4 regions of the Heyndrickxia sp. MSNUG genome follow, and region 3 is predicted to be linked to each of the others. Evidence: riboswitches for the same ligand, from Rfam matches in the RefSeq annotation. Region 3 holds a riboswitch; each other region holds the start of a gene.
What was found. A riboswitch is a leader RNA that binds a small molecule or an ion and turns the genes downstream of it on or off. The one in region 3 is predicted to bind S-adenosylmethionine.

Region 1 (7,519 bases), 1.7 Mb from region 3:
GCCTGTTCTTCGTAAGATCTGAACATCTCAGCAAATGATGACCCACCTGTCACACTGAGTGTTTTCGTCGTGGGTCCCATTGAACCAGCTACAAATCTAGGTTTCGATAATGAGGATGCCTCGTCAGCTGCTTTCCTTGCGAGTAGTGCAGCAGCCTTATTGATTTCATAAGCTTTGTCACCTAATCCATATTCATCAAGTACAAGTCTTGTGGCTCCAAAAGTATTGGTCTCGACAATATCGGCGCCCGCTTCATAGTATTCCCGATGTATGTTTTCAATTACACCTGGGGCAGTAAGGTTAAGGATTTCATTACATCCATCAAATTCTTCTCCGCCAAAATCTTCAGGAGTGAGATTTGCCTGCTGGAGCATAGTGCCCATCGCGCCGTCCATGATCAGGATCTTTTTCTTCAGCTGTTCAGTTAACGTAGTTGACATTTTGTTTCCTCCTCAGTAGAAGGCTGCTGTATTCGTTGGCGTATTGTGATAATTCAACGCTCATCTCATAGTTCATAAAAGGGGTGATTAAATAGATTCCGTTAAAAAGTTCTGCTGCAGCCTCGATCAGACCTTTTGTAATCGCAATGCCTTCCTTTTTTGACAGTAGAGGCTCATTATTAAATTTCGCCATTGTTTCAAGGATTTCCTGTGAAATCTTTATGCCTGGCACTTCATTGTGAAGGAATTCAGCATTCCTGCTGCTCGTAAGCGGCATCAAGCCAATATAAATTGGGACATCCAGATGCTTCGTTGCTTCGTAGGTTTCCAAAAGCAATTTTTCAGAGTATACCGGTTGAGTAATGAAGTAATCTGCACCACAATGGATTTTCTTCTCCATTCTAAGTACGGCTTTTTCCAATGAGCGGACATTTGGATTAAACGCAGCCCCGACCGAAAAAGCTCCTTTTTGACCAAGATCCTTACCTGAGTATGAGAGACCAGAATTAAATTGTTTGATCATCTCAATCAGCTCAAAGGAGGATAGATCAAATACTGATGAGGCACCCGGAAAGTCACCAACACGTGCAGGATCGCCTGTGATGGCAAGCACGTCGTGCAGACCGAGAGTATGAAGACCCATCAGATGGGATTGCAGTCCAATAATATTACGATCCCGGCAGGTCAAATGCACAAGGGGCCGCAAGCCGATATTTTCCTTAACCATGTGGCCAATGGCTGAATTTGAAATTCTTGGGGAAGCCAGCGAGTTATCTGCGAGCGTCAATGCATCAATGCCTGTTTCCTTTAAAGCCTTGGCTCCTTCAAAAAATCTTATTGTATCCAGTTTGCGTGGTGAATCAAGCTCGACTATCACAGAGGGCCGTTCCTTCACTATTTGATGAAGTGGGGGAGTGGCTCTTATTATTTCAGCTGATTTAACTTCAACCCTGGCTGTTTTTACTATGACTCTCTTATCTGCAAGTGGCTTCAAACCTTTTAACTCCTCTGAAATAGCCCTGATATGTTCAGGTGTCGTACCGCAGCAGCCGCCGATTAGGCGAACACCTTGTTCGCGGAAGCTATGGGCTGACTTGCGGAAATATTCAGGGTTCCCCTCATAATGGAATTGGCCGTCTGTATAGGCTGGCAGGCCGGCGTTAGGATAAGCAGAAAGATATGCCTTCTTTGGCAGCTCTACTTGCTCAAGGCTGGCAATCATATGATGAGGGCCGAGCCTGCAGTTCAGGCCAACAATGTCTGCACCCTTGTCCTCTAATGTATTAAAAACTTCCTGAAGAGGAGTCTGATCCTGCATGATGCCAATTTCCTGTAGTGAAACCTGCGCGATGATCGGAAGGTCTGTTTCTTTGCGGGCAATCGCGAGCACCGTTTCGATTTCTTCCATATCGTAAAAGGTTTCAAGCAGAATCCCGTCAACGCCCTCGAGAAGCAGACAATAAAGCTGCTCTCTGAAGCTTCGTTTGATTTCCTCAATTGGAATGGCAGACGGCCTTATACCCCGGTTACCGCCAATTGTACCCAAAACATACGCTTTTTTGTCCGCTGCCTGGCGGGCGAGCTTGACAGCTGCACTGTTGATTTCTTTAACTTGATCCTCGAGTCCATATCTTTCAAGTTTTATATAATTTGCTGCGTACGTATTTGTCTGAATCAGATTTGCACCTGCATCCATGTAAGCCTTATGGATTCGCATAATGTCTTCGGGATGAGAAACATTCAATTCTTCAATACAGGTACCTGCACCGTAAGAATAGAGAAGGGTGCCAATTGCTCCATCCGCTATTAAAATTTCATTTTCCAATATTTTCAGGAAACTCATCGGATTCCCTCCTTGTAAGCTGAGTGTTTATTTGCTGATAATAAAGCCTGCTCGAAGTCCTTGATCAAGTCATCCACATTTTCAAGTCCAACCGATAACCGCAGCAGGCCGTCGCTGATTCCTCGTTTTTTCCGTTCGTCCTCCGGCATGGCTGCATGAGACATTTTTGCGGGGTAGGAGATGATCGATTCCACTGCTCCAAGGCTGACCGCAAATACTGGCAGGTTTAAATTTTCTATGAACCTTTTTAATTTCTCCGCGTTTTCAAGCTCTAAAGAGAGCACTGCACCTGGGCCTTCAGCCTGACCGCGTTGTACATGATACTGCGGATGCTCAGATAGACCAGGATAATAGACGTTTTTGATAGAAGGTTCATTCTTCAGGAAATGAGCGATCTTAACCGCACTGTCTTGTGACTGGTTCATCCTTACTGATAATGTTTTGATGCCTCTCATTACCAGCCAGGCATCCTGGACTCCGAGGATTGCTCCAAACGAGTTTTGCAGGGAATAAAGCTTATGTCCGAGATCTTCATTTTTAACAACAGCAAGACCGGCCACGGTATCACTGTGTCCTGATAAAAATTTCGTCGCGCTGTGGAGGACAAGGTCCGCTCCAAGCTCCAATGGTCTTTGTAAATAGGGAGTCATGAAGGTATTGTCGACAAACGTATATGCTCCATGCAACTTAGCTAACTTGCTAATTCCCTGAATGTCAGTTACCTTCAGCAAAGGATTAGAAGGAGTTTCTACATATAGTAATCTAGTATTTGGCTTGATCGCCTTTTTGACTGCATCAAGATCTGTCATATCGACAAAAGTATGTTCAATGCCAAAACGATTGAGTACCTGTGTCACCATCCGATAAGATCCGCCATATACATCCTCCGTCACGACAATATGGTCGCCCTTTGAGAATAGAAGAAAGGCCGTCGATATGGCTGCCATACCAGAAGAAAAGGCAAAGCCTCGAGTTCCGCCTTCGAGTTCGGCAATGATTTCTTCAAGTGCTTCCCTGGTGGGATTTAGACTCCTGCTGTAATCGTACTTTCCGAAATGGTCTACAGAATGCTGGTGAAAGGTGGAGGCATGCTGGATCGGCACGCTGACTCCTCCGGTAACTGGGTCTACTTTATGCTTATTATGAAGGAGTCTTGTCTCAAAGGTGTAACAGTCGGTCATACTTTTGCCTCCAGTTCAGCTCTTTTAAAAGCATTTTCTAAATCAGCCAGTAAATCATCAGCATTCTCAATCCCCACCGAGAAGCGAAGCAGACGATCGCAAACTCCAATTTTTTCACGGATATCAGCTGGGATGTCTGCATGTGTCTGTGTAGCCGGGTAGGTGATAAAGCTTTCAACACCTCCAAGACTTTCTGCAAAGGTGATGGTTGATAAGCTCTGTAAAAACGGATTAACCATTGAAGGGGATTTCACTCTGAAAGAAATCATCCCGCCTCTGCCAGGGTAAAGGACATCAGTGACGGCATCATGTTCTTTTAAATAATCCACCAGTTGAATTGCATTTCGTTCATGACGCTCCATCCTTAATGACAAAGTCTTCATCCCGCGGATCAGCAGCCAGGAATCAAAGGGACTGAGCACAGCGCCGCCTCCATTATGATGAAGGAAAAGAGAATCACATAATTCCTGGCCTTTAGCAACGATCAATCCTGCCAATACATCATTGTGACCTCCCAGATATTTAGTGGCACTATGGATAACGATATCCGCTCCCAGGGTAATCGGTTTTTGTAAGAGGGGAGTATAGAATGTGTTATCGACTATCAATAACAGTCCATTTGCTTTTGCGATGTCTGCGATTGCCTTAATGTCAGCCTGCTCCATCAGAGGATTTGTCGGTGTCTCAACAAATAGAGCCTTCGTTTTTGGATTGATGGCTGAGGCGACTTCTTCCAAATCCGCCATATCGGCATATGTACAATTTAATCCCCACTTTTTGAAACCTTGCTCCAGAAGTCTATAGGTTCCGCCATATAAATCCTTGGATACGACCCACTCATCACCATTCTGAAAGAGGGAAAGAATCGTCCAGATAGCAGCCATGCCTGAACTGCAGGCAAATCCGCGGTCACCTTCTTCAAGGTCTGCGATTGCTTTTTCAAGAATTTCCCGAGTAGGGTTTCCTGTTCGGACATAGTCATATCCGCTTGACTGGCCAATTCCTTCATGTCTATACGCAGTCGTTAAATAAATCGGGGGATTTACTGCACCTGTAGCAGTTTCACTTCTATTGCCAATTTGAGCTAATTTTGTCTCAATTTTCACCATTCATCTCACTCCTGATGTTGTTATTCTTTTAGATAAAATAAAAAAGCCTTCTATAAGAAGAAGACTTTGATAAATACGAGCCATTCTCCTTATCTGCCAAGTTATAAAAACTTGCTGGAATTAGCACCTTTTCAACAAATAGTTGATGGTTGCTGAAGCTTCATAGGGCCAGAACCCTCTGCTTCTCTCGATAAGAAATAAATTTATTTAATTGTGAAATTTCTCTAAATATTACAACTTATATTACCTGATGTCAATATTTAATTAAAGCGTTAAAGCGAAGGAGTGCAATAACGGTTTTCCCATTTATTAAGATTCTGTAAAGGGAGGAGGGGGAATCCGCGAAAACTGGAATTACTAAGTAATAATAAATTGATCGTCGGGTGTAAATACCTGCAAGTATCGTGGACTAGTAAACTTTAAGTGCTTTTTCTGATTTTATGATAAAAAAAAGGTTATTTACACTCTGAAAATTCATATTGGATCCAAACTGGTAACAAACAAGAGCCATTGGTTCCCTGAAAATGCTGATAAGAAGAAAACTGGTGCTCAATAAGAGTGATTGGTGAACTGAAAATGGTAATAGGATGAAAACTGGTCAAAATTTTTATGTATCGGCTGGAAAAAATCGCGGAAAATTTCCAGTTTACGGGATTTCGACAAATTTTAGCGAAAACTACAGATTTTTAACGCTTGTTTGGATTCACTCAAGAGTATTTTATCTCTGTAGAAGGCTTCAATAAGAAAATTACATGCCCTTTTGGCTGCATTAAAAGCGATTGGTGACATGAAAGTACTAACACGATGAAAAAATAGGTAACCAATAAAGAATATTGATAGGAAGTAAGTGCTCCTAAGATAAAAAAGGTTGCCCAAAAGAGAAATTACTGCCCGAACGAGTCATCCATCAAATACTAGTAAAATAAAAAGACTGACTCAAAGAAGTTTTTCAACTTTTTGAGTCAGTCTCTTAAAATGAAACTCTATTAATTTACACCAACAGCATCAAATGCTTTCTTAACTGATGTTACTTCAGCAGAAGAGGCACCATACAGATCTGTTGCAGCCTGTACAAGTCCTGCTCTTGCCTGGCTGAAGTTGGTTGAAGATGTGAAGTATACTGTGTTAGCACGGTAGAAAATTGCACCTAGCTTGTCCGTACCTACTCCAGACACTGTCACACCATAATGTGTTCCACCTTGACTTAGAAGATAAGCAGCCTTGTTGATGATTCCGCTGTTTGTATGAACTCCGCCATTATCGGATGTACCAGTATAACGCTTAGAATAGTGGTCAGGATCACCATATTTAGTTGGGTCGCTCATTGAACGAAGAGCATCGCCAGCTGTATTTGGTGTATAGATGTCTTCACCAATCTCAAAGTCTGGATTGTTATTTGTATGGAATTCAAGGATTGTACCAAAGATATCTGAAATTGATTCATTTAATGCGCCTGATTCGTTTTGGTAAACGAGATCAGAACTGAAATCTGTTACAGCGTGTGTCAATTCATGTGCTACGACATCAAGTCCGCCTGAAAGCGGTACGAAAGTGGTTCCATCTCCATCACCATAAACCATTTGAGCGCCATTCCAGAAAGCATTGTTGTAATTTCTGCTGTAGTGTACAGAAGATTTTAAAGCTGCTCCTTTATTGTCATAGGAATTGCGGTTAAACACATTCTTATAATAATCATATGTTTTGCCTGCGTAGTAGTGTGCATCCACGGCAGCACCATCATATTTCGCGTTAAGGTTGTTATCAGCATCCACCCATAAAGAGCCAGGCGTTGTTTGACGATTTTTAGCGTCATACGTGAATACACCGGAACCGCGAGTATTGTCCTGTAGATAATAAGCGCCATTAGAAAGTAAAGTATTCAGTGTTTTAGTATCACCTAGAACACCGACTCCAGAACCAACTGTGTTCGAGCCTGTCAGTGAAGGATCCGTTTTTCCGGCAGTGTCGATCGCATTGTATTTATTGATAACTTCACCTGTTTCAGCATTGATAAAATATTGGTAGTTTCCTGGTTCAGGGCTTAAGAAATTTAATGTTACATGGTATGCATAAACGGCTTTATCAGCAGCAGGGTAGACAACTAGCTCAGCAGTTGGATCCTGCTCATACACAGGCTGGAAGCCTAAATCAGCTTCTGCCAGTGTAACAGCCTGCTTTTGAGATTTTTGATTGGCTTTTTTAACTAGCTTACTGCTTAGCTCTTTGCTTAAAGTCCCTGTGAATACTTGAAGTACGCCATTTTCATCAACTTTGGCAGCCTGTGTTGCTCCCCAAACTGGCACTCCATTATAAACTTGCTGTAAGCGGACCACATCTCCGCCTAGCTTGTCAGCTTCCTGTGATTTCACAATGAAACTATCTGCAGTTCCTAGCTTATATTTTCCCTTCGAATTCTTAAGATAATCAAGCACAACATCTTTGGCAGCCTTAGCTGAAGGATTTGTCAGCTTACCGGCAACAAATTCCGGCGAGCCTTGGCTTTTCGTATACTTGTTTGATTGTGCATCTGAAGATGAAGCTGCAAAACCGGTTGCACTTACTAAACCACTTAATGCAAGACTTGCTGTAAGACTTAAAGCTACGACATTCTTCTTCAAATAAATTCCTCCTAAAAATGTATAATGATAGACTCTAGCTAATAAAAATTAGTAGATTAACATAGTTATACTTTAATATTCTGAACATTGCAACAAATAGATCGGTTTTTGTCGAACTGATAGGTTGGGAAATTTTTTGAGTAAGTATCACTTATTTTAATTAAGTTGAATGAAAATTTGCGAGTTTGATTTAGGTTCAATACCGATAGGATAATTCTAGGTTTAATAGCAAAAATTGTAAATTGAGCAAGAAAAGATAATAAGTAGTATTATTTGAATTAGACAAGTTATTGACTCCAAGTTGCCTTTTTAGGCAAAAATTCAGCAC
Region 2 (7,519 bases), 390 kb from region 3:
GGGACAGAAGGCTTTCTTTATTTGCGAGGCGGCATTAAAAACGTCGGCAAGGTAAGACCGGCAAGAATTGCCCAGTTTGCTTCCGAAGGATTTACAGTATTTGCGCCATTTTACCGTGGAAATCAGGGAGGAGAAGGGGATGAAGATTTTGGAGGCGAAGACCGTGTCGATGCATTTGCGGGTTTCCAGCTTCTTCAAACCTTGCCCTGGGTAAATAATATACACATCTTTGGTTTTTCCCGGGGTGGCTTGATGGCGTTGCTGACTGGCATTAAATTTCCTGAGGCTGCTTCCGTAGTGACGTGGGGCGGTGTGACGGATATGTCCTTAACATATGTAGAAAGAAAAGATTTGCGGAGAATGATGAAGAGGGTTATTGGCGGAACTCCAACCAAGTATCCGAAAAGGTATAAATTCAGGACACCTTTGTATAAAATTGAACATCTGAAGGCACCAGTTCTGCTGATTCATGGCAGGAATGACCACAATGTTTCAATCGAACATTCCTATCGCATTGAGAAGAGGCTGAAGGAATTGGACAAGCCCGTGGAAAGCTGGTATTTTGATGAATATACTCATTACTTTCCGCCCGTAATGAACCGGAAAATTGTAGAGGATTTAACGAATTGGATGAAAACACAATCACAGCAATGATAAAATGGATGTATAAGTGACCAGGAAGAGGAGCGAGAATGATGGGAATGCCATTAGAGTTGAACACAATGATCATAACAAAGGGCCGGGAGCAGCGGCTCGAGAACAATTTCTTCTCTTTGAAAAAGGAAGGCTACAGGCTTTATCCAGTTGACATTCCATTGGAAGTGAAAAAGACGATCGAGGGTGACTTGACAGGAACGGGCGTCATTAAAAAGGTCGAATGGTCTGAAAATGCAACAACACTGACATATCAATTAGTTTCATTGAACTCTACCAACTGAGCAGGGCATCTTTTGTGCCTTGTTTTTTTATTGTTTAAAATTGCTTATCCCTAATAATGAATGTAGTTATTTTTATTATTAAGTTTGGATATTTTCACTTTTTCAGTAAAAGATAAATAAAAAAATAAAGGAGTTATGAGTTGAAAATGGAACATAACCCTAAACTTACTTCCTCTGAGGTTGCAGCATTGTGGGGGGCATATATGCAGAATTCGATGGCACACTGCATAGTTCAACATTTTGCACAGGTAAATGAGGATCCCGATATAATTGGGATTATTAATACTGCCTTATCTAATTGTAAATTTGTACTGGATGAGGTCAAACAAATCTTTGTAAAAGAAAATCACGCATTGCCCATTGGGTTCAATCAGGAAGATGTTAACCTAGAAGCTGATCGCTTATATTCAGACCTTTTCACTTTGCGATATGTTAAATACATGGCCGCCGCTGGAACTGTAGCTTCCTCTGCGTTTCTTGAAGTATTGGCTAGGATGGATGTAAGAGTCTTATTTGCGAAAACTTCCGAGATGTTTATGAAACTTCATAATGATGCTTGTAACCTGCTTCTTGAAAAGGGGGCCTTTGTCCGCTCCCCGACTATTCCTCCAATGGAAAAAGCTGAATATCTGCAGAATGACTCATTTTTATCAGGATTACTAGGTAAACATCGCCCTTTAACTGCGGTGGAACTTGCCCATATATCTAAAAATACGGAAACGAATTCAATTGGCAGGACATTTTTAGCCGGATTTGCCCAGACTGCGCAATCATCAGAAGTAAGGGGATATATGGAAAGAGGTTCTGAAATAGCAGCAAAGCATGAAACTATATTTAGAGAAATATTAATTGAGGATGGAGTGCCGCTCCCAAGCACATGGGATTCAGCAATTTCACAATCTATTGTCGCACCCTTTTCAGATAAGCTAATGATGTTCCATACTACTAGCCTTGTTGCTATTAGCGTTACTGGTTACGGAACAGGTATAGGAGCTAGTCTTAGAAAGGATTTAGGTGGGCATTACACAAGACTAGTAACTGAAATTCTTCATTATGCAAATGATGGCGTAAAATTGATGATTGAAAACAGGTGGTTGGAACAACCTCCGCAAAATGTAGACAGGGAAGCATTAATAAAGAGAACTGTTTAACTTTCTCCTGATATATCAACAAAAAAAAGGCCTTTTCCATAATTGGAAATGGCCTTTAGTTGTACAGTTTATGCAGTTGGTCCGCCTTTTTCTTCAATTTCGGACGGCACGTTTGAGAACTTCTTGAAGTTGGCACGGAACTTCTGCGCAAGCTCGTTTGCTTTTGCATAATAAGCTTCCTCGTCACTCCATGTTTTTACTGGCTGAAGTACATCGTCAGGAACACCCGGGACGTGAAGAGGAATGTCCAGACCAAAAATTTCGTCCTTCACTGTTTCAACATTGTTCAATTCGCCTTCAAGAGCAGCCTGAACCATTGCACGTGTGAAGGCAAGCTTCATCCGGCTCCCTGTTCCATACTCTCCACCAGTCCATCCTGTGTTAACGAGGAATACCTTCGCGTTATGCTCATCGATTTTTTCGCCAAGCATCTCTGCATAGCGTGTCGCAGCAAGCGGCAAGAAAGGAGAACCGAAGCAGGTAGAGAATGTTGCCTGTGGTGACGTGATGCCGCGTTCAGTTCCTGCAAGCTTGGATGTATAGCCACTCAAGAAGTGGTACATGGCTTGCTCCTTCGTAAGCCTTGCAATTGGAGGCAGCACTCCAAAGGCATCGGCAGTCAAGAATACAATCGTATTCGGATGACCGGCAATACTTGGTTCAACGATATTATCAATTGCCTGGATTGGATATGCTGCGCGAGTATTCTCCGTCAGTGAGCTGTCATCATAGTCAGCTACGCGCGTTTCACTGTTAACAACAACATTTTCAAGTACAGAACCGAAGCGGATTGCGTCATAAATCTGCGGCTCTTTTTCCTTAGAAAGATTGATGCACTTTGCATAGCAGCCGCCTTCAACATTGAAAACACCGTTTGCCGACCAGCCGTGCTCATCATCACCGATCAAACGGCGGTTCGTATCAGCGGACAATGTAGTTTTTCCTGTTCCGGATAATCCAAAGAACAAGGCAACATCACCTTCACGCCCTACGTTAGCAGAGCAATGCATGGATAGGATGCCGTTTTCAGGAAGAAGATAATTCATGACAGAGAAAATAGACTTCTTCATTTCACCTGCATATTCTGTACCGCCAATCAGAACGACGCGCTTCTCGAATGAAACGATGATAAATGTTTCTGAGTTTGTCCCATCTTCCTTTGGATCAGCCTTGAAGGTAGGCGCAGAAATAACAGTAAAGCCTGCTTCATGGCTAAGCAGCTCCTCTGCATCCGGACGAATGAATAATTGATGGGCAAATAAGTTGTGCCACGCATACTCATTAATGACCTGTATTGGAAGGCGGTATTTTTTGTCTGCACCTGCGAAGCCTTTAAATACAAAGACTTCTTCTTTTTCTTTCAGGAAATTCAAAACTTTATTATAAAGTTTCGTAAAGGATTCCTCAGAAATTGGCTGGTTGACAGAGCCCCAGTCAATTTTGTCCTTAACCGATTCCTCTTCTACAATAAATTTATCCTTAGGGGAGCGGCCAGTATACTTTCCAGTAGTGGCTCTCACTGCACCTGTTGAGGTCAACAGACCTTCATTGCGATTCAAGACTTTTTCAACCAGCTGCGGAACAGATAGCTGTACCTGTATATTGCTTCCTTTTAATAAAGCTGAAAGTTCATTGGAAATTCCTACAACATTCATCCGAGAATACCTTCCTTTTTTAAAGATTGATATATTGAAAGTGTTTACATCTCGCTATTAGTATAGCACATTGCTCTAATTAATCTATACTAATGCTCGAAAAAATTCCCTCTTTTACAAAAATGTACATATATATAGAAGAAGGCCGGAGCAAGAGCCAAGTAAAACTCCACACCAGGATTTTAACACACCAACGCACTGGGGGTCAGACCCCCAGGGGATTAACGCATTAACGTGTTGGGGGTCTGACCCCGGGTGCTTTAAAGTGTGAAAGTTTCTGCATGAATCGACATTTTCTGAAGAAAAGGATTGACATGTAATTATAGGTTCGTTATGATTTTGATTTGAACGGATACTCTCTTATCCCGAGCTGGTGGAGGGACAGGCCCAATGAAACCCAGCAACCTGCAAACGAGAAATAACAGCCTTGAAAAGGTATGTTTTTTTCGGGCAAAGGTGCTAACCTGACGCAAGGGAAATGCCCTTGAACGATAAGAGCGAAAGGCGCGGATTAAAGCAAAAACCTTTCCTCATGATTTGGAGAGGTTTTTTATATTGTTTTTTTCTGTATTCTGTCTGCTTGTCTTTTAGCGATAGCAGTCGATCTGCCTTCTTTGGTGTCATTGCTCCCATGGGTAGGATTAGGAAAAGTGAACTCAGCATGAGGTTTAAACAAATTTTTCTAATAAAAACTCAGCGTTTATTTCATACTACATAGGGAATGAGTACCGTATCACACCGAGGTCTGTATTGGGACAGTCTCGATCAATTTTTTATAAATGAGGGAGGAAATCAGATGTCAACAAAACGTCGTTTGTTCACTTCTGAGTCAGTAACAGAAGGCCATCCGGATAAAATTTGTGATCAGATCTCTGACGCAATTTTGGATGCGATCCTTGCTAAGGACGCTAATGCTCGTGTTGCTGCTGAAACATCAGTTACTACTGGCCTTGTACTAGTTGCAGGGGAAATCACAACATCTACATACGTAGATATTCCAAAAATCGTTCGTGAAACGGTTAAGGAAATTGGTTATACTCGCGCGAAGTATGGTTTTGACTCTGAAACTTGCGCAGTATTGACTTCTATTGACGAGCAGTCTGCTGATATCGCAATGGGTGTTGACCAGGCTCTTGAAGCTCGTGAAGGAAACATGTCTGACGAGGAAATCGAAGCAATCGGTGCAGGAGATCAGGGCTTAATGTTCGGTTTTGCTTGCAATGAAACAAAAGAGCTTATGCCTCTTCCGATTTCATTGGCACACAAGATTTCACGCCGCCTGACTTTAGTGCGTAAGGAAGAAATCCTTCCATACCTTCGTCCGGATGGAAAAACTCAAGTAACGGTTGAATACGATGAGAACGACAAGCCTGTCCGCATCGACACAATCGTTATTTCAACTCAGCACCACCCAGAAGTTTCCCTGGAGCAAATCCAGCGCAACCTTAAAGAACATGTCATCAATCCTGTTGTACCAGCAGAATTGATCGACGAAAACACTAAATACTTCATCAACCCAACTGGCCGTTTCGTAATAGGCGGACCACAAGGTGATGCAGGCCTGACTGGCCGTAAAATCATCGTGGATACTTACGGCGGATATGCTCGCCACGGCGGCGGTGCATTCTCTGGTAAGGATCCTACAAAAGTTGACCGTTCAGCTGCATACGCTGCACGTTACGTTGCGAAAAACATCGTAGCTGCAGGTCTTGCTGAAAAAGTTGAAGTTCAGCTTGCATACGCGATTGGTGTTGCTCGTCCAGTATCTATCTCTATCGATACTTTCGGAACAGGCAAAGTAAGCGAAGATGTATTAATCGATGTTGTTAACAACAACTTTGACCTTCGTCCAGCTGGCATCATCAACATGCTTGACCTTCGCAAGCCAATCTACAAGCAGACAGCAGCTTACGGACACTTTGGCCGTACGGATGTTGATCTTCCTTGGGAGCGCACTGACAAGGCAGAAGCATTACGCACACAAGCACAAGCTTAATAAAATAGGAAAGGGAGTTGCATAAATATATGTAACTCCCTTTCCTATTTTCCGTCTTATTAAGAGGGATTGAAAAGGCAGACAGGACCAAAATACCCGCAAGAATGGAGATTCTGGTTTGCATCTAGACCAAAAGGTGTAAAATAAAGTATTCCCTTAATTTTCCCTGAGATTTTACTGCAAATTTTTTGTGTTTAATGGTAGTATTAGATGGTATGTTTTTAGAAGGTTTAACGACTCAACAATAAATTTTTTCTGAAATGGAGAAGGTGAAGTACATAATGTGTGGCTTTATCGGTTGTGTACATGAAAAGGCACAAGAATTCAGCAGCGAACAAAAGCAGCTGTTTAAAAATATGAATGATATCATTACCCACCGTGGACCGGACGATGATGGGTATTATTATGATGAGCATATCCAATTTGGCTTCCGCCGTCTGAGCATTATTGACATTGAAGCGGGACACCAGCCATTAACTTATGAAAATGAAAGATATTGGATCATTTTCAATGGCGAGATTTACAACTATCTTGAGCTTCGCGAGGAATTAATTGAAGAGGGACTTAAGTTCGAGACTCACTCTGATACTGAAGTCATCATTGCTCTCTACAGCCATTATAAAGAGCATGCTGTTGATAAGCTTCGCGGAATGTTCGGTTTTGTCATCTGGGATAAACAGGAACAAATCCTTTTTGGAGCACGCGATCACTTTGGGATTAAGCCATTCTTCTATTTTGAAGATGGAGATCGCACATATTTTGGCTCGGAAAAGAAGAGCATCCTTCTTGCATTAGAGAATGATGTCCTTGATTACAAAGCATTGCAGCATTATTTGACCTATCAGTTCGTTCCAGAACCGAATACAATGTCAGAAGGCATTTACAAGCTTGAGCCAGGCCATTATTTTACGAAGAAAATTGGTTCTCCAATGGAGATCAAGCGCTACTGGAAGGCAAGCTTTTCGCCAATCCATAAAACTGAAGATGAATTCACGAATGAAATCAGAGATGTGTTATTCGAATCAGTGAAGATGCATATGCGCAGTGATGTTCCGGTTGGTTCATTCCTTTCAGGCGGAATTGACTCTTCGATCATCGCTTCGATTGCCAAGCAGTATCACCCTGCAATCAAGACATTCTCGGTTGGATTTGAACAAAACGGATTCAGCGAAATTGATGTTGCAAAAGAAACGGCTGACAAACTAGGTGTTGAAAATATCAGCTATGTGATCAGCCCGCAGGAATACATGGATGAACTTCCAAAAATCATGTGGCATATGGATGACCCGCTAGCCGATCCGGCAGCTATACCTTTATACTTTGTTGCCCGTGAAGCAAGGAAGCATGTTACGGTTGTTCTTTCTGGTGAGGGTGCTGATGAGCTTTTCGGCGGCTATAATATTTATCGTGAACCACAGGACCTTGAAGTCTTCAATAAAATTCCTGGAGTTGGAAAATCCATGCTTAAAGGCATTGCAAAAATGATGCCTGAGGGAATGAAAGGAAAGAGCTTCATTGAACGCGGCGTGACGCCAATGGAAGAACGCTATATCGGCAACGCGAAAATGTTCACGGAAAAAGAGAAGAGCGAGCTTCTGCATGTTTACAATGGCCAGTATGATTACAGAGATATCACGAAGCCTCTTTATCGAGAGAGCAGAGGATATGATCCTGTTGATACAATGCAATATATCGATATCCATACATGGATGCGCGGCGATATTTTATTGAAGGCTGATAAAATGACAATGGCTCACTCACTTGAGCTTCGCGTTCCAT
Region 3 (7,519 bases):
GAAAGAGAACAAGAAATCCTTGTTAACATAGCAGATATCATCTCAAATGCTTATTCTATGGAATCAGCAGTTCTGCGTACTGAAAAAGCAATCGCTAAGGATGGACTTGATAAGAGCAAGCAAAAGCTTCTTTACACTCAAATTTTTTGTCAGGAAGCATTCAATGAAATCGAACGCGATGCAAAAGAAACTCTTGTTGCAACTGAAGAAGGCGATGCACTTCGCATGCTGACTTCCGCACTGCGCAAGTTCACAAGACACACTCCAATTAACGTAATCGCTAAGAAGCGAGAAGCTTCTGAAAAGCTGATTGAAGCTGAACGATTCCTAGTGTAATAACCGACTATAAAGCTCCTCTCCATTTCGGGGAGGAGTTTTTTACTTTTCATCGCTTCTAACTATAATCAATTGGCTTTATACTTAAACGATGCATTTTCACACTTGATTTTTACTCTGTTGAATGTAGGGGAAAGCGAGTGGCTGTAGTAGAAATCACCAGCCATTGATTAAAAAGAGGTTGATTAGTGACTAAAATTTTTGTTGGGGAAGGATTATTGCGAGTTTTGTTGAAATAATTAATGGATGCCGAAAAAAATGGAGAAAATTAAACACTGAATGTTAGAATTTTGTCACCCTTATATGTTACTATCCGTTTAGAGGGATTATTTAATGGGATACTAGCAAAGGGTGGTGAATAAATGGCAAAAACGTTTTATTGGTACCCTAAATGCGGCACCTGCAGAAATGCTAAAAAATGGTTGGATCAGCATGAAGTAGCTTATAATGAAGTACATATTGTCGAAAACCCTCCTTCACGCTCTGAGCTAGAGGAAATACTTAATAAAAGCGGCCTCGATATAAAAAAGTTCTTTAATACGAGCGGTCAGAAGTATCGCGAGCTAGGGCTAAAAGAAAAGGTGAAGACAGCGTCCCAGGACGAGTTATTGGAAGTGCTCGCATCAGACGGAATGCTGATCAAGCGTCCGCTGATGACAGACGGGGAAAGAGTAACAGTAGGTTTTAAAGAAGAAGATTATGAAAAAGCATGGCTTTAATTTTGGTCCCATCGATATTTATCGATAGAGATATACAAATGGAGGGATAGTAAATGAATACACCAAAAGAGTTGCGTTATTCTGAAGAACATGAGTGGGTAAAAGTTGAAGGAGAAAAGGTTCGCGTAGGTATTACTGATTTCGCTCAATCTGAACTGGGAGACATCGTATTCGTCGAACTACCTGAAGTAGGAGACGAAATCTCTGCTGATCAGCCTTTCGGAAGTGTTGAATCTGTTAAAACGGTTTCGGAACTTTACGCACCAGTAAGCGGTAAAGTAGTAGAAGTTAACGAAGACCTAAATGACAGCCCTGAATTCGTTAACGAATCTCCATATGAAAAGGCTTGGATGATTGTTGTTGAACCATCTGACAACAGTGAAGTAGACAAGCTTATGACAGCTGAACAATACGAAGAAATGACAAAAGAATAATATTCTCCTGACGCCTTGATCTATTCAAGGCGTTTTTACATTCATTGAATCGACTTCAGCTAATAATCTCCTGCATTTTCCCATCACTTCATTTACGGAATTCGGACAAAATAATAGCAGTGAAGATATTAGTAAAGGGTGAACAACGATGACATTAAAACAGCAAAAAATAGACATTACCGATCGTGTGACAGGCAAATTAGAAAATGGAGCAATCCAGCTTTATTTAGAAAGTGAACCAATTGGAAAGATCAAACTTCCTGAAGGTGACCACCTTGAGCTCGGGCATCACTATGAATCCGAACAGAATAGAATTTACCAGCATGTATCAGTGCCGGACCAATCAGAACCACGGTATACTGATTGTGATGAAGGCGGCTGGTGTTAGCATAAAACAGCGGCCAATGAGCCGCTGTTTTTTTGTATACTATTCCTAAACCTTTATGTTTTGGCTGTGTTAAAGTACATGTTGATATTTAGCACCTGTTGATTGGAGCGGAAGGCGCGAAGACTCCTGGGGGCTCACCTGCCGCCCCCCCCGGAAAGCGAAGCGCCTGGAACTGAAATCAACAGACAAGTTTAACACAGCCTATCTTTTAAGGAGCTAGTTCAAATTTTTGCAAAAAAAAACAAAAACAGTGACAATAGAAATATGTACTAACCCGCACAATTCAATTAATAATGTTTATAATGTTGTAAAGTAATTATTTTCTGGTGCATAGGTGGTTATGGCGATGGACGAAAATCACAAGGTGATCATAGTGGAGGGCTCGTCAGACAAAAGAAAGGTACAGACCGTGCTAAAAGAACCGGTAGAAATTATTTGTACAAATGGAACGATTGGTGTGTCTAAGCTTGATGAGCTGATTGATTCACTTTTTGATAAGGATGTATATATTCTTGTGGATGCGGATGCCTCCGGGGAGAAGCTTCGAAAGCAATTTAAACGGGAGTTTCCCGAAGCGAATCATTTGTACATTGATAAGATGTACAGGGAAGTGGCCACGGCACCAGAGTACCATCTAGCTACAGTTTTGATTGGAGCAAATATCGACGTTCATGCAGAGTATTTAGAAAAAGGATGACTGTAGATGAAAGAGTGGACAAAGGAAGAGATGGAAGCCTTTTTGAAAGAAAAGCAGACAGGTTTCCTGTATTTTTATACGCCTATGTGCGGAACTTGCCAGGTAGCAGGAAAAATGCTAGCAGTAATAGAACAATTGCTGCCTGATATTTCTGGCGGCAAAGCAGATTTGAATTACTTGCTGGCAATGGCCGAGCGATTCGAAATCGAAAGCGTTCCCTGCCTGATTATCTTAAACGAGGGAGAGATTCAGGAGAAAATATATGCCTTTCAATCCGTCCCCTATTTATATGGAAAATTGAAAATAATAGAGAATGTACAAACAAACGGCTAAGCCGTTTTTTTTTTTTTGCTCAGCAGTTTTCAAAGCTTATCTGAGCATGTGATATATTATCTGCCCCTGAAAGAATCGTGAAGAGCTTAACTACATTGCAGGATGTTTAGACATATTTCTCGGGAAATGATGGACAATGCCGAAACTCCACCTAGGCATTGTCTTTTTTTAGTTGAGTTCGCACAAAAGCAAGAATCAGGTATCAATTATTTGCAGGGATGCAGCATCAATCGACTTTCTTACCCCTGTGAACCTATTTATTGAGGGGCCCCGTAATATTTGTCGAAGGATTATTACAGGTTTTTTCCATAACACAAGGAATATGTAATAACAGGGGGCTGAACGGAATGGAAGAAAGAATCGAAAGCTTTATGAATGAAATTCAGAAGAAAAATCATATTATGCTATTAGTTACTAATCTGGATTTATGTCTCTCGATTGAAGCAGAAAAGCAAACTTATTATTTGTCGTTCAAAAAGAAGAAGGTTGAATTCAGCAAGGAGCGTGCATTTCCGGCTGCTCAATATGCGAAGCTTTCTGGAAGGGAAGATCTATTAATTCATTTGCTTGATGGACACATAAAGCTGCGTGAAGGAATTAGCATTGGCTATTTTAATCTTGTATGCCCATTTAGGACTTTACTGGTGCTTGAATCAATCTTTTACCTAGCCAGGCCGATGACTCTAAAAGTTTTTATCTGAAAAATTAAAAAATATTTGACCGGCTGCTCTACTGCATGATATTATCACGTTAACTTGCAAGACCATTTTGATGCAAAAATTTATAACTTAATATTCTTATCAAGAGAGGCGGAGGGACTGGCCCAATGAAGCCCGGCAACCGGTTAATAAACACGGTGCTAATTCCATCAGAGTAATGGCTCTGAAAAGATAAGGAGAGACGATATACGACCCTCTTCTTAGGAAGAGGGTTTTTTCGTATCTTCTTTCCTAAAATTAAAAGAATGGAGAGATGGAAATGGCGGAAAAACAGCGGAACTACAAAATTGAAACTTTAGGAGTACATGGAGGGCAATCACCAGATTCGGTTACAGGGGCCAGGGCGTTGCCAATCTATTCTAGCAATGCTTTTCAATTTGAAAATACGGGCCATGCGGCTGATCTTTTTGCACTTAAAGAGTCGGGCTATATCTATTCCCGGATCCATAACCCGACGGTAACGGCTCTCGAGGAAAAAGTTGCCTTGCTTGAGGGTGGCATCGGCGCGCTGGCAGTATCCAGCGGAATGGCAGCAATTACAATGTCAATCTTGAATATTGCTCAGGCTGGGGATGAAATAGTGGCGGCTTCCAATCTCTATGGAGGAACTTATAATCTTTTTGCCGTCACTTTGCCCAAGTATGGGATCAAGGTTCATTTTGTCGATCCTGAAAACACTGAGAATTTCAGAAAAGTGATCACGCCGAAAACAAAGGCTGTTTTTGCTGAGACGATTGGAAACCCAAGTCTGCGGGTTTTAGATATTGCTGAAGTAGCAGACATTGCCCATGAGGCAGGAGTTCCACTGATTATTGACAATACGTTCGCCACTCCTTATTTGTGCCGGCCGATCGAGCATGGAGCAGACATAGTCGTCCACTCAGCTACAAAATGGCTTTTGGGAAATGGAACAGTTCTCGGCGGCATCATCGTTGACGGCGGAAATTTTGACTGGAAATCTGCTAAATTCCCTGGATTTAATGAGCCAGATTCTAGCTATCATCACTTGGTCTACAGCGAAGCAATCGGTGCTGCCGCTTTTATTGTAAAAGCACGGGTGCAGCTCCTTCGAGACCTGGGGCCATCAATCAGCCCCCAGAGTGCTTTCCAATTCAATCTCGGAATTGAAACTTTGCATGTCAGGATGAAAGAACATGTGGCGAATACTTTAAGGGTCGTTGAATTCCTTGAGTCACATCCAGCCGTCACCTGGGTTGCTTATCCGGGCCATGAAGACCATCCAGATAAAAAGCTTGCTGATCAATATCTTCCAAAGGGTGCAGGAGCAGTTGTCGTTTTTGGCATCGAAGGAGGAAGGGACGCTGGAGCCAAGCTGATCAATTCAGTCAAATTATGGTCGCATGTTGCCAACGTGGGAGATGCGAAAAGCCTGATTATCCATCCGGCAAGCACAACACATCAACAGCTTGATGCCGAAGGACTTAAGGCAGCCGGCGTACCCGAGGACCTGATCAGACTCTCGGTCGGCATTGAAAACATTGACGATATCTTAGAAGATTTGGAGCAGGCGATCGAAAAAGCGACTGGTGTTCCATCTGCTGCAGCAAAAGTATAAAACGTATTTTCCAGTACATTCCATTTGATATTTGAGAATAATTTTATTGACACCCTTTTTTATTCCGTGATAAAATCACACTCGTAACTTAAAACCGATTGAAAAATGAATAGCGTGCTCTTATCAAGAGAGGTGGAGGGAAGTGCCCTATGAAACCCGGCAACCGTCAATAAGCTTGCTTATTGAAATGGTGCCAATTCACTCAAAGCGTTTTGCTTTGATAGATGAGAGAAAGGATACAGCCTACAATTATGCCTTTCTGCTCATTAGCAGAAAGGCTTTTATTATTTTACGAACATAATTGGTCTGTAGACCCTGTGAGTTGTTTGAATTAATTTACTCAGGGAATGGGAAACTAGACTGATAAAGTTGGACAATTTAACGGTTTTAAAAAAAGATATTCGGTTGTAAAGAGGGTGAGTCGATTGATCACAATAAAAAAGGCGAAAAAGATTTATGCTTCGAAAAAGGGAGAAGTAAAAGCCGTTGATGATGTAAATCTTGAAGTCAAAGAAGGTGAGATTTACGGGATCATCGGATATAGCGGGGCCGGTAAAAGCACATTGATCCGCATGTTGAATGGTCTTGAAATCCCTACATCAGGTTCGGTGGTCGTGGCCGGCAGGGAAGTATCCAGTATTAAAGGGGCTCAACTCAGAAAAGCTCGCCAGGAAATAAGCATGATTTTTCAGCATTTCAACTTGCTCTGGTCAAGGACAGTGGCGGAAAATATTGCTTTCCCGCTCGAAATTGCCGGTGTTTCCAAATCGGAAAGAGACAAACGGGTTAAAGAGCTCATTTCACTGGTTGGCCTTGACGGCAGGGGAGATGCTTATCCATCCCAGCTTAGCGGCGGACAAAAACAACGGGTCGGAATTGCAAGGGCTCTCGCAAATAATCCAAAGGTGCTGTTAGGAGATGAAGCAACTTCTGCATTGGACCCGGAAACAACAGATCAAATCCTGGATTTGCTTGTTGATATCAATAAAAGGCTGGGACTTACGATTGTCCTGATCACACACGAAATGCATGTAATCCGGAAAATATGTCACAGAGTAGCGGTAATGGAAGGCGGAAAAATAGTCGAAACAGGCCCGGTGCTTGAAGTGTTTAAAAATCCGCAGCAGCCGATCACGAAAAGATTCGTCCAGCAGGTAACGGAACCGGAAGAGACAAAGGAAACAGTTGACCATTTGCTATCACTCTATCCACATGGCCGTGTTGTCCAATTGACGTTTGTCGGTGAGGGAGCTGAACAGCCGCTTATCACTAACCTCGTTCGTGAGTTCCCGATCATGGTCAATATCTTGCAAGGGAAAATATCGCAGACGCAAAATGGTTCATACGGAACTCTGTTTATCCATTTAGATGGTGAAGAAAGCGATTTGCAGCGTGCCATCGAATTTATCGGAAAGCAGGAAGTTGGCGTGGAGGTGGTTTCGAATGGCTGAAAATTTCTTTCCTAACGTGAATTGGGACCGAATGTGGGAGGCCACTGGAGAAACACTTTATATGAGTGCCATCTCTGTCGCTGCCACATTCATTCTGGGAGCAATCCTTGGTTTACTGCTGTTTCTCACATCGAAGGGGAATATCTGGGAGAACAAACCAGTTAATGTAGTCTTAAGCGCCTTCGTTAATATTTTCCGATCAATTCCATTTATCATCTTAATCGTATTGCTGATCCCTTTTACAAAATTCATCTTGAATACCATGATTGGAGAAAATGCCGCATTGCCGGCATTGATCATCGGATCTGCTCCTTTCTATGCAAGGATGGTTGAAATCGGCTTGCGCGAGATTGATAAAGGGGTAATCGAGGCAGCAAAATCGATGGGAGCAAAGACGACAACAATCATTTGGAAAGTTCTCCTCCCTGAATCAATGCCCGCGCTAGTTTCCGGTATTACAGTAACTGCGATAGCGTTAGTCAGCTACACAGCGATGGCAGGGGTAATCGGAGCGGGAGGATTAGGAAACCTGGCTTATATGGAAGGTTTCCAGCGAAGCAGAAATGATGTCACTTTGATGGCAACGATTATTATTTTAGTCATTGTATTTTTGATTCAATTCATTGGTGATATCGTCACAAGAAAATTAGACAAAAGATAAGGGGAGAAAAACACATGAAAAAATGGCTTATTGTATTCATAACACTAGCACTATCTATTACGTTGGCTGCTTGCGGTACTTCCGATGACAAAACAGAAGGCGGCAAGGAAGAAAGCAAAAAGATTGTTGTCGGCGCATCAAATGTGCCTCACGCAGAAATCCTTGAAGAAGCAAAACCGCTTTTAAAAGAAAAAGGCTACGAGCT
Region 4 (7,519 bases), 2.3 Mb from region 3:
CTTAAAATCGGAATCAAGAGTTGGCAGCCTTTATTTTAAAAAGACAGTTTTTCTAGGAAGTGTTGTTACGCATAAAACAAAAGCTAAGTGCTTTGTTCTATATCAAGGCACCCCATTTAGCCGCCAATTCTTTACTTAAGACTAGCAATATGGCTTATGAAAACAGCTTGAATAGGTCCCTTCGTTCCATTAAAACGTCCATAATCTGCTCAATCTGAGAATCTGCATCTCCCTCGATCCTCTTTCCGCCTTCAAGCTTAGGAGGCGTGAACATTTTACCTACAATTGTCGGTGAGCCTTTCAATCCCAATTGGGCTTTATCCACATCTTCCAGGTCATTTACGGACCATATTACCGGCTCGTATCGTGCAGCATTGATCATGTTTGGCAGCGGTGCGTATTCAATGTCATTAATTTCTTTCTCAACCGTCAATAAACACGGTAATTGTGACTGAATCACTTCATAGCCATTGATTTGCTTACGCTTGATATGGACATACTTTTCCTCTTCATTTATCTCCGAAACTTCGATGACATTTGTTATAGGCGGAATATCCAGTCGCCTTGCTATTCCCGGTCCTACCTGCCCCGTATCCCCATCAATTGCATGTTTTCCGCAAATGATAAGATCAATAGGATCTTCTTTTGAAATTTTATCAAGTGCCTTTGAAAGTGCGTAACTAGTTGCCAAAGTATCTGCACCTGCGAAAGCCCTGTCTGAAATCAAGAATCCTTGATCAGCCCCAATTTCTACACTCTTCTTAATGACTGCTACGGCCTGTGGGGGACCCATCGATAATACCGAAATCGTACCACCTGTTTTGTTCTTGATTTTTACGGCTTCCTGAACAGCATGGGCATCATATGGATTTAAAATTGCTGGGGCGCTGCGCCGGTCCAGGGTATTCGTCTTAGGATTGATTTTAATGATTTTCGTATCGGGCACTTGCTTCACACAAACGACAATGTGCATGATCTTCGTTCCCCTCCTTAATTAACAAACAACTAAAATATGAAAGCGATTTCTATAGCTCTTTTCGTTAGCTTTGCAGTTTGACCTATTTGGGGACCAGTAAAAAGAGACAATGTCTTGATCCCTTATCATAGAGTTCTATTAAGGAGCATTATCATAGCTGGAAAAACAACAATCATAGCGAAAACAGCCTAGATAAAAAAATGCCATGTAGTACGATATATGAATCGCATTACAAGCATAGTACAACAAATAAAAAAGTGAATAATCGAAGTGCAGGCAATGAGTAATTACTACAGAAAAATTCAGTCTTTCTTGGATCAAATGAAGCCCATTGTAAAAAATGGTAAGGATGTGCGGCACATGGTGGGGTGTATAAGCTTACGTTGATAAAAACCTATCTATGTTAAAAATATATAAAATGTTCATTTAAAAACTATGATAAAAATCACATATAGCCTTATTCTCGTGAATTTTTGAGCAAATTGTTAATTTTCTCTGGGGATTTTGCTTTGTTATGTGTTGATATGGAAAGGAGAATTGTGGAGATCTGAGGTTGATTGCATGTATTATAATCATCAAATGAGTTTGTTGAAAAATTATAGCCGCTGCTGGATAACTTAGTGGCTCAGCTTATCGACAAAGATACAGTTTACAAATCAGTTATTAAAACTTAGTTGATTGGAGTGGAAGGCGCGCAGACTCCGGCGGGCTCACCTCCAGCCCCGCGGAAAGTGAAGCGCCTGGAACGGAAATCAACAGACCTGTTATACCTCCCAACCAATAAAAAACTGTAGACAAACTCGCTTTTATCGGGTTGGTCTACAGTCCGAGCCACTGCCAGTTAAAGCAGCGGCTTCTTTTTTCTCATTTATTCATTGCAGCAAATTATGCATGTGATAATATATATTGCTTTTTCGTTAGCAAAATCATCTGTCTAAAAAGGAGTTTTCCTCTTTGCCTTTGAATTTCTGCTTCTTTACATAAAGTTTGATATTCAAATATCAAACGGTCCAGATCCTGGCTGAAGCGAATTGTTTCCTCGCTTGTATAACCTGATTCACTTGCCGAAGTCACCATTCGTTCCCTCATGCGATCTATTTCCTTCAATAAGGCCCTTTGCGATTGATACACTTCATAATTCCTCCTATAAATCCTCTACTACTTTAACTCCTTAAATAAATAAAAGATTACTTGAAAAATTATTACAAATGCTTGTATCAAAGTAAATAGATTCGCAAAAATAGACATTTTTCTCTGTTAAAAATTTTTTCTTCGACAATATTCACGCTTCTAAACTTGAACCTTGGAAAAAGCATACGGGGCTACTGGGTTACTGGCTGACTTTCTCGTTCTCATAAATAGGTACCCAGCCTTCTGTCGTTACAAAAATCCTTACTGCGACCACCTGTCTGTCATCCTGCAAAGTGAAATAGTGGCGCACATTTTCTGGTACTGAAATCAAATCTCCAGGATCAAGGAATACTTCAAAAAATTCTCCGTCTTTCCCCTGGATCACAAACACTCCATGGCCGCTTACAATAAATCGTACTTCATCATCTGTATGGTGGTGCTCCTGCTTGAAATTCGCAAGAAGCTGGTCTAGATTCGGAGTAGTGCTTGATAAGGAAATGACATCTTGAGCTTGATAACCCCTGCGGTTTGAGATATCCTCGATTTCAGTCTTAAAAGCATCCAGTATTTGCTGCTTTTCTTCATCTGATAACAGGAATTTTTCCTGCAGGTTCGCCGGCAGCTTTTCAATATCCCAATTTTCATAGATAACTTCCTGGCCCTTTAAAAACGCAGCTACTTCTTCATGATTGACAATTCTTTCCTTAGAATTTTGCTTAACGATAAATGCCATTTAAAATCTCTCCCTTATTATCCTTATTTTAGTAATATCTTTTAAACTACTTTAAATAACTGAAATGGTTTATGCTCAAGGAGCCTTAATTGATATCGGAATAAAAATTCTGTTGCCTCTAATATTTTCTTAGCCTCAAAGGCATTCCGGCCCCAGACTGTGATGCCATGATTTCTGATCAGGACTGCTCCTGTATCCCCTTTTACATGCTCAGAAAACGCTTTTGCCAGAGAAGGAATGTGTGCATAATTCGGAATGATCGGAATTTTGAGGACGGCATCTTCCTCCCATTTATCAAATGCTTTAATTAATTCCTGGCCCTGAAATTGGACTTCCCCCCTGTCACCATAGACTTCGGAGATGACATTATTGTCAATCGTATGGACATGGAGGCTGCAGCCCGCGTTGGTCTTTCTATATACTTCAACGTGCAGAAGTGTCTCGGCTGATGGTTTCAAATGCGTTTCTTCAACTGCCCTACCGTATTGATCGACAAGCAAAAAGTCTTCCTCAGTACGTTTCCGTTTATCCTTTCCGCTCGCTGTAACCAGAAACTGTATAGGGTCGCTGCTTACCTTGATCGCTAGGTTGCCGCTAGTTCCCATAAACCAGTCCCGTTCAGCAAGTTCTGCCTTCACATCAGCAAGTTCTTCCCATTTTGTTTCTAAAATGCTCATCCTCTCACCCCTGTCTTAGTTTTAAGAACTTCTATACAATCATAAAAAGTTTCAAATGGTATATGGGGAATTTCCCATTCTTCACACTTGGCTTTTAAATAATCTCTAGCGAATACAAAGTCTGCCTGCTTTGCAGCTTCAAGGTCGGTTACAGAGTCGCCTATAACAATTTTATATGTTTCGTTTTGAGAGAGCTTCCTCATAATTGATGGCTTGCAGCAGCCGCAATCATTGGTACATTGCTCATCGCAGCTGTTTGGCCATTCTATTTTGATTGTCTCTTTTGAAAAATTAGAGCCATTGCAATAAACTCCTGCAAACGGTCCAAAGCGTTCAATGATTGGTTCTATAAAAAAATCAATTCCTCCGCTGACGATATAAACCGGGATACTTTCCTCTTTCGCAAACTCAAGAAATTCCTGAAAGCCAGGGCGAATCTTAGCATTTTCTAAAGCATAATGAATGATTTCATCCTTCAGGCTAACCGGCAGTAGAGAAAACATCTTGCCGACTCCTTCTCTGATTGAAACACGGCGATCCAGTACTGCATTCTTCAGCTCATCCCAGCCAGGAGGTGCAAATTTATTCATGATTGAGATAATATTGTCTTTTTCAGTTACCGTCCCGTCAAAATCACAAAATATTACTGGATTTATCATTTTGACACCGCCTCTGTTGAACCCCATAGAGCTAAAGCGATCTTGAGTTCATCATGCTCCAATGCTCCTTCTTCAAGTGTTTTGCCATTCAGCACAGTATCAATTGCCTGCCGGAACGCCTTGCCTCCACCTAGGGCACCACCTGGGTGACCATGGACACCGCCCCCTGCATTGATAATTGAATCCAATCCAAAATCATTAATCAAGAGTGGTACCATACCGGGGTGAATCCCAGCTGATGGCACTGGGAAGCTCTTTTTAAAAAGATCCTCTGCGGTTAATGCATCTGAGATGGAAATGGCCTGCTGCTTTTCAAGTGCCACACTTCCATAAGGCGACGGGAACAAAGAGAAATCCGCCCCTGCATAGCGCACCAATTTTCCAAGGAGCAAGGAATGTGAAAATCCATAATCTTCAGCAGAAGTCAGGGCCCCGCTTACAGCCGGGTGTGCCATGATGGGTACGTTAATCTCATCGTCTTCCCTCAATTCCTGGAGGACATCCAATCCATATGCAAAAACATTGAATAACAATGCATCAGCACCAAGTTCAGCCGCTTTCCTTGCTTTATCTCTTAACTGAGAAGTCCTTCCCGTAAGATTGGCAGCATATAAGGTTCTGTGGCCGGTAGTTTCATAGACTTCTTCCAAAACCTTCTTCCCTTGCGAGATTCTCTTCTCAAAAGGGGTAAGTTCATTTTCGAACAGGATTTCATCATCCTTGATAAGGTCTACTCCACCAAGACTCTGTTCCCGTAATTGCTTAAGCAGGAAATCAAGATCGCGGCCAATCACACCTTTGAAGATACTCATTAATAACGGGCGGTCATACACGCCTAATTTACTGCGAATGCCCTCAATACCAAATCGTGGTCCAGGAAAAACCTTTTTTAGCTCATCGTCAAATTGTAGATCGACTAATTTCACTTTGCCATCAAGCGAGAGCTTTCCAAAGACGGTTGTTAAAATCGCCGGCAGATCTGGTGAAAAATTCAAGGCAGGATAAGCAATTTTTATTGTCGCCACCGTTTCTGAATTGCTGTCAAAGCCGGTTCCTTCAATTGAAACCACTCTTCCCTTATGTTTTTTAAGCTGTTTTTGATCGAGCTCTGGCAAATCTGTCCATGAACCTACTGTCAGTCCAAGTGCGATTCCCTCGGCCTTTTTCTCTGGGTTATGCTTTGAATCATGTACAATATAAGTTGCTGTAATTTCACTCATGAAGCTCATTCCCTTCTAAAACTAAATTCGTCATGCTAGAACTGGCAGGAACAAAAAGCGCAAGCGCCTTGGTCAGCCCCGACAAGCGCTGGCCGACTAAACCCGCCACGTCCTGTGGCAACGTCGGCACTAGTACATCGTGTCCGTCGAAGGACCGACCAATGAAGTCGTTCTTTGACTTCGTTGGGCGGACCGAAACCGAAATGTGTAGCCGACTGTCCAGAAACGCAGAAACTGGAGGCTCCGACAAAGAAGCGCTCTTTGCTTCTGCCGGCGGAGTTGAAGTTTCGGAGTTTCTAGGAGGCGAAACTAGACAAGAGACTCGAGGGGCTAGGCGCTGGAGCTGGATTAGGCAAATCTGACTTGAGTTATCCACACCTGAAAAATTTTATAATTTCCTAATGAAAAAAAACCTCTTCGAAAAGAAGAGGTTAGATGAATAAACTAACATCTCCTTATCTATCAGCTTCCGCTGCAAGAATTAGCACCGTGCCCAGCAAAAATGCTGGGTCGGTTGCCGGGCTTCATCGGGCTCGTCCCTCCGCCTGCTCTTGATAAGAAAATAATTTAATTAAGTTATTTAATTGGTTTAATTGGATAAAGTAATTTTATTAATTAGGATTATGTCAGGTTACTAAATTATTGTCAATATGTTTTTTGAAAATTCCCAAGCTTTCAATTCTGCTGACAGCTTCCCTGAGGCGATCCTCGGAGGTAAGCAAACCTACCCTGACATATCCTTCTCCATATTCACCAAATCCTACTCCTGGCGCCACCGCGATATGTGCTTTATCCAATAAGAAATCAGCAAATTCAACAGAAGTAAACGTCTCAGGAACTTTTAACCAAGCAAAAAATGAGCCTTTTGGAGCCGTAATGTTCCATCCAATATTTTTTAGCCCATCGACCAGCACATTCCTTCTTGATTCATACAAGTCATTCAATTCGGAAACACATTGCTGCGAACCCAGCAATGCCTCTGCAGCTGCTTCCTGAACCGCGCCAAACAAGCTGACATACATATGGTCCTGAAGCAAATTAATTGCAGCAATCACACTTTTGTTCCCAGCAGCAAAGCCAACACGCCAGCCTGCCATATTATATGTTTTAGAAAGGGTATAAATTTCGATTCCAACATCCTTTGCGCCTTCCGCCTGTAAAAAACTGAACGGATGTTTTCCATCAAACCCAATCGCGCCATAGGCAAAATCGTGAACGACACAAATTTCATTTTCTTTCGCAAGCTTAATCGTTTCATTAAAAAAATCCTCGTCTGCGATGGCTCCTGTTGGATTATTCGGGTAGTTAAGAAACATCAACTTTGCTTCGGATAAAACTTCCTTTTCAATCTCCGTATAATCAGGTAAAAAGCCGTTTTCTTCCCTCAGAGGCATTGTCACCATTTTGGCTCTCGCCAGTTCAACACCTGACCAGTAATCAGGGTATCCAGGATCAGGAACAAGAATCGTATCACCTGGATTAAGCAAGCATTGAGGAATTTCAACGAGGCCAGCCTTCCCGCCAAATAGAATCGCAATTTCTTCTTCAGGATCAAGATGGACCCCGTATTCCCGTTGATAAAATTCTGCAGCTGCTTCCTTGAAGGAACGCATTCCCCTGAAAGGAGAATACTTATGGTTAAGGGGATTCTCAGCCGCTTCTTTTAATTTTTCGACAATATGTCCAGGAGTCGGCTGATCCGGGTTACCTTGACCAAGGTTAATTACATCTGCCCCCTGCTCTGTGTATCTCCCTACTTTTTGGACGAGAGATGCAAAGAATTGCTTGGGCAGGCTTTTCAATAAATCTGATTGTTGAAACTCCATTTTATTTCACCTGCTTAAAGAACTTATTATATTTTGAAAATTTTAATTTGAAATTCTAGTCACAAATGATATAACGTAAATAGTAACTTGTAAAGAAATAATTTTCAGAAATTATGGCGGTGAATGAAGATGAAATTTAAAATAGCCTGTCTGCAAATGGACATCGCTTTCGGAAACCCAGGAAAAAACTACGAAACAGCAATCAGCCTAATAGAAAAAGCCAGCACTGAAAATCCAGATATCATCGTACTTCCCGAGCTTTGGACCACGGGATATGATTTAGTAAATCTTAATGGT

Region 1: it holds a riboswitch for S-adenosylmethionine, as region 3 does, so the genes downstream of both, AABM38_RS12165 (methionine biosynthesis PLP-dependent protein) here and AABM38_RS20875 (O-acetylhomoserine aminocarboxypropyltransferase/cysteine synthase family protein) in region 3, are expected to answer to the same signal.
Region 2: it holds a riboswitch for S-adenosylmethionine, as region 3 does, so the genes downstream of both, metK (methionine adenosyltransferase) here and AABM38_RS20875 (O-acetylhomoserine aminocarboxypropyltransferase/cysteine synthase family protein) in region 3, are expected to answer to the same signal.
Region 4: it holds a riboswitch for S-adenosylmethionine, as region 3 does, so the genes downstream of both, mtnW (2,3-diketo-5-methylthiopentyl-1-phosphate enolase) here and AABM38_RS20875 (O-acetylhomoserine aminocarboxypropyltransferase/cysteine synthase family protein) in region 3, are expected to answer to the same signal.

What each region holds. Positions count from the first base shown of each region.
Region 1 covers NZ_CP150978.1:2,441,149-2,448,667, forward strand. Annotated here, with positions in the region: gene metH (methionine synthase) at 1-440, opposite strand, end outside; gene AABM38_RS12155 (bifunctional homocysteine S-methyltransferase/methylenetetrahydrofolate reductase) at 421-2,283, opposite strand; gene metC (cystathionine beta-lyase) at 2,280-3,464, opposite strand; gene AABM38_RS12165 (methionine biosynthesis PLP-dependent protein) at 3,461-4,573, opposite strand; SAM riboswitch class I at 4,660-4,770, opposite strand; gene AABM38_RS12170 (M4 family metallopeptidase) at 5,560-7,191, opposite strand.
Region 2 covers NZ_CP150978.1:3,727,391-3,734,909, reverse strand. Annotated here, with positions in the region: gene AABM38_RS18765 (alpha/beta hydrolase family protein) at 1-654, shown strand, start outside; gene AABM38_RS18760 (DUF2584 domain-containing protein) at 696-938, shown strand; gene AABM38_RS18755 (DUF3231 family protein) at 1,085-2,089, shown strand; gene pckA (phosphoenolpyruvate carboxykinase (ATP)) at 2,158-3,744, opposite strand; SAM riboswitch class I at 4,102-4,242, shown strand; gene metK (methionine adenosyltransferase) at 4,541-5,740, shown strand; partial or broken gene asnB (asparagine synthase (glutamine-hydrolyzing)) at 6,022-7,519, shown strand, end outside.
Region 3 covers NZ_CP150978.1:4,118,518-4,126,036, reverse strand. Annotated here, with positions in the region: gene AABM38_RS20910 (acyl-CoA dehydrogenase family protein) at 1-336, shown strand, start outside; gene AABM38_RS20905 (arsenate reductase family protein) at 699-1,055, shown strand; gene gcvH (glycine cleavage system protein GcvH) at 1,109-1,489, shown strand; gene AABM38_RS20895 (YusG family protein) at 1,638-1,877, shown strand; gene AABM38_RS20890 (toprim domain-containing protein) at 2,224-2,574, shown strand; gene AABM38_RS20885 (thioredoxin family protein) at 2,581-2,907, shown strand; gene AABM38_RS20880 (hypothetical protein) at 3,255-3,608, shown strand; SAM riboswitch class I at 3,702-3,804, shown strand; gene AABM38_RS20875 (O-acetylhomoserine aminocarboxypropyltransferase/cysteine synthase family protein) at 3,886-5,202, shown strand; SAM riboswitch class I at 5,320-5,433, shown strand; gene AABM38_RS20870 (methionine ABC transporter ATP-binding protein) at 5,628-6,653, shown strand; gene AABM38_RS20865 (methionine ABC transporter permease) at 6,646-7,314, shown strand; gene AABM38_RS20860 (MetQ/NlpA family ABC transporter substrate-binding protein) at 7,329-7,519, shown strand, end outside.
Region 4 covers NZ_CP150978.1:1,550,167-1,557,685, reverse strand. Annotated here, with positions in the region: gene AABM38_RS07595 (electron transfer flavoprotein subunit beta/FixA family protein) at 155-973, opposite strand; gene AABM38_RS07590 (aspartyl-phosphate phosphatase Spo0E family protein) at 1,862-2,107, opposite strand; gene AABM38_RS07585 (1,2-dihydroxy-3-keto-5-methylthiopentene dioxygenase) at 2,307-2,840, opposite strand; gene AABM38_RS07580 (methylthioribulose 1-phosphate dehydratase) at 2,882-3,517, opposite strand; gene AABM38_RS07575 (2-hydroxy-3-keto-5-methylthiopentenyl-1-phosphate phosphatase) at 3,514-4,176, opposite strand; gene mtnW (2,3-diketo-5-methylthiopentyl-1-phosphate enolase) at 4,173-5,396, opposite strand; SAM riboswitch class I at 5,849-5,957, opposite strand; gene AABM38_RS07565 (pyridoxal phosphate-dependent aminotransferase) at 6,023-7,222, opposite strand; gene AABM38_RS07560 (carbon-nitrogen family hydrolase) at 7,352-7,519, shown strand, end outside.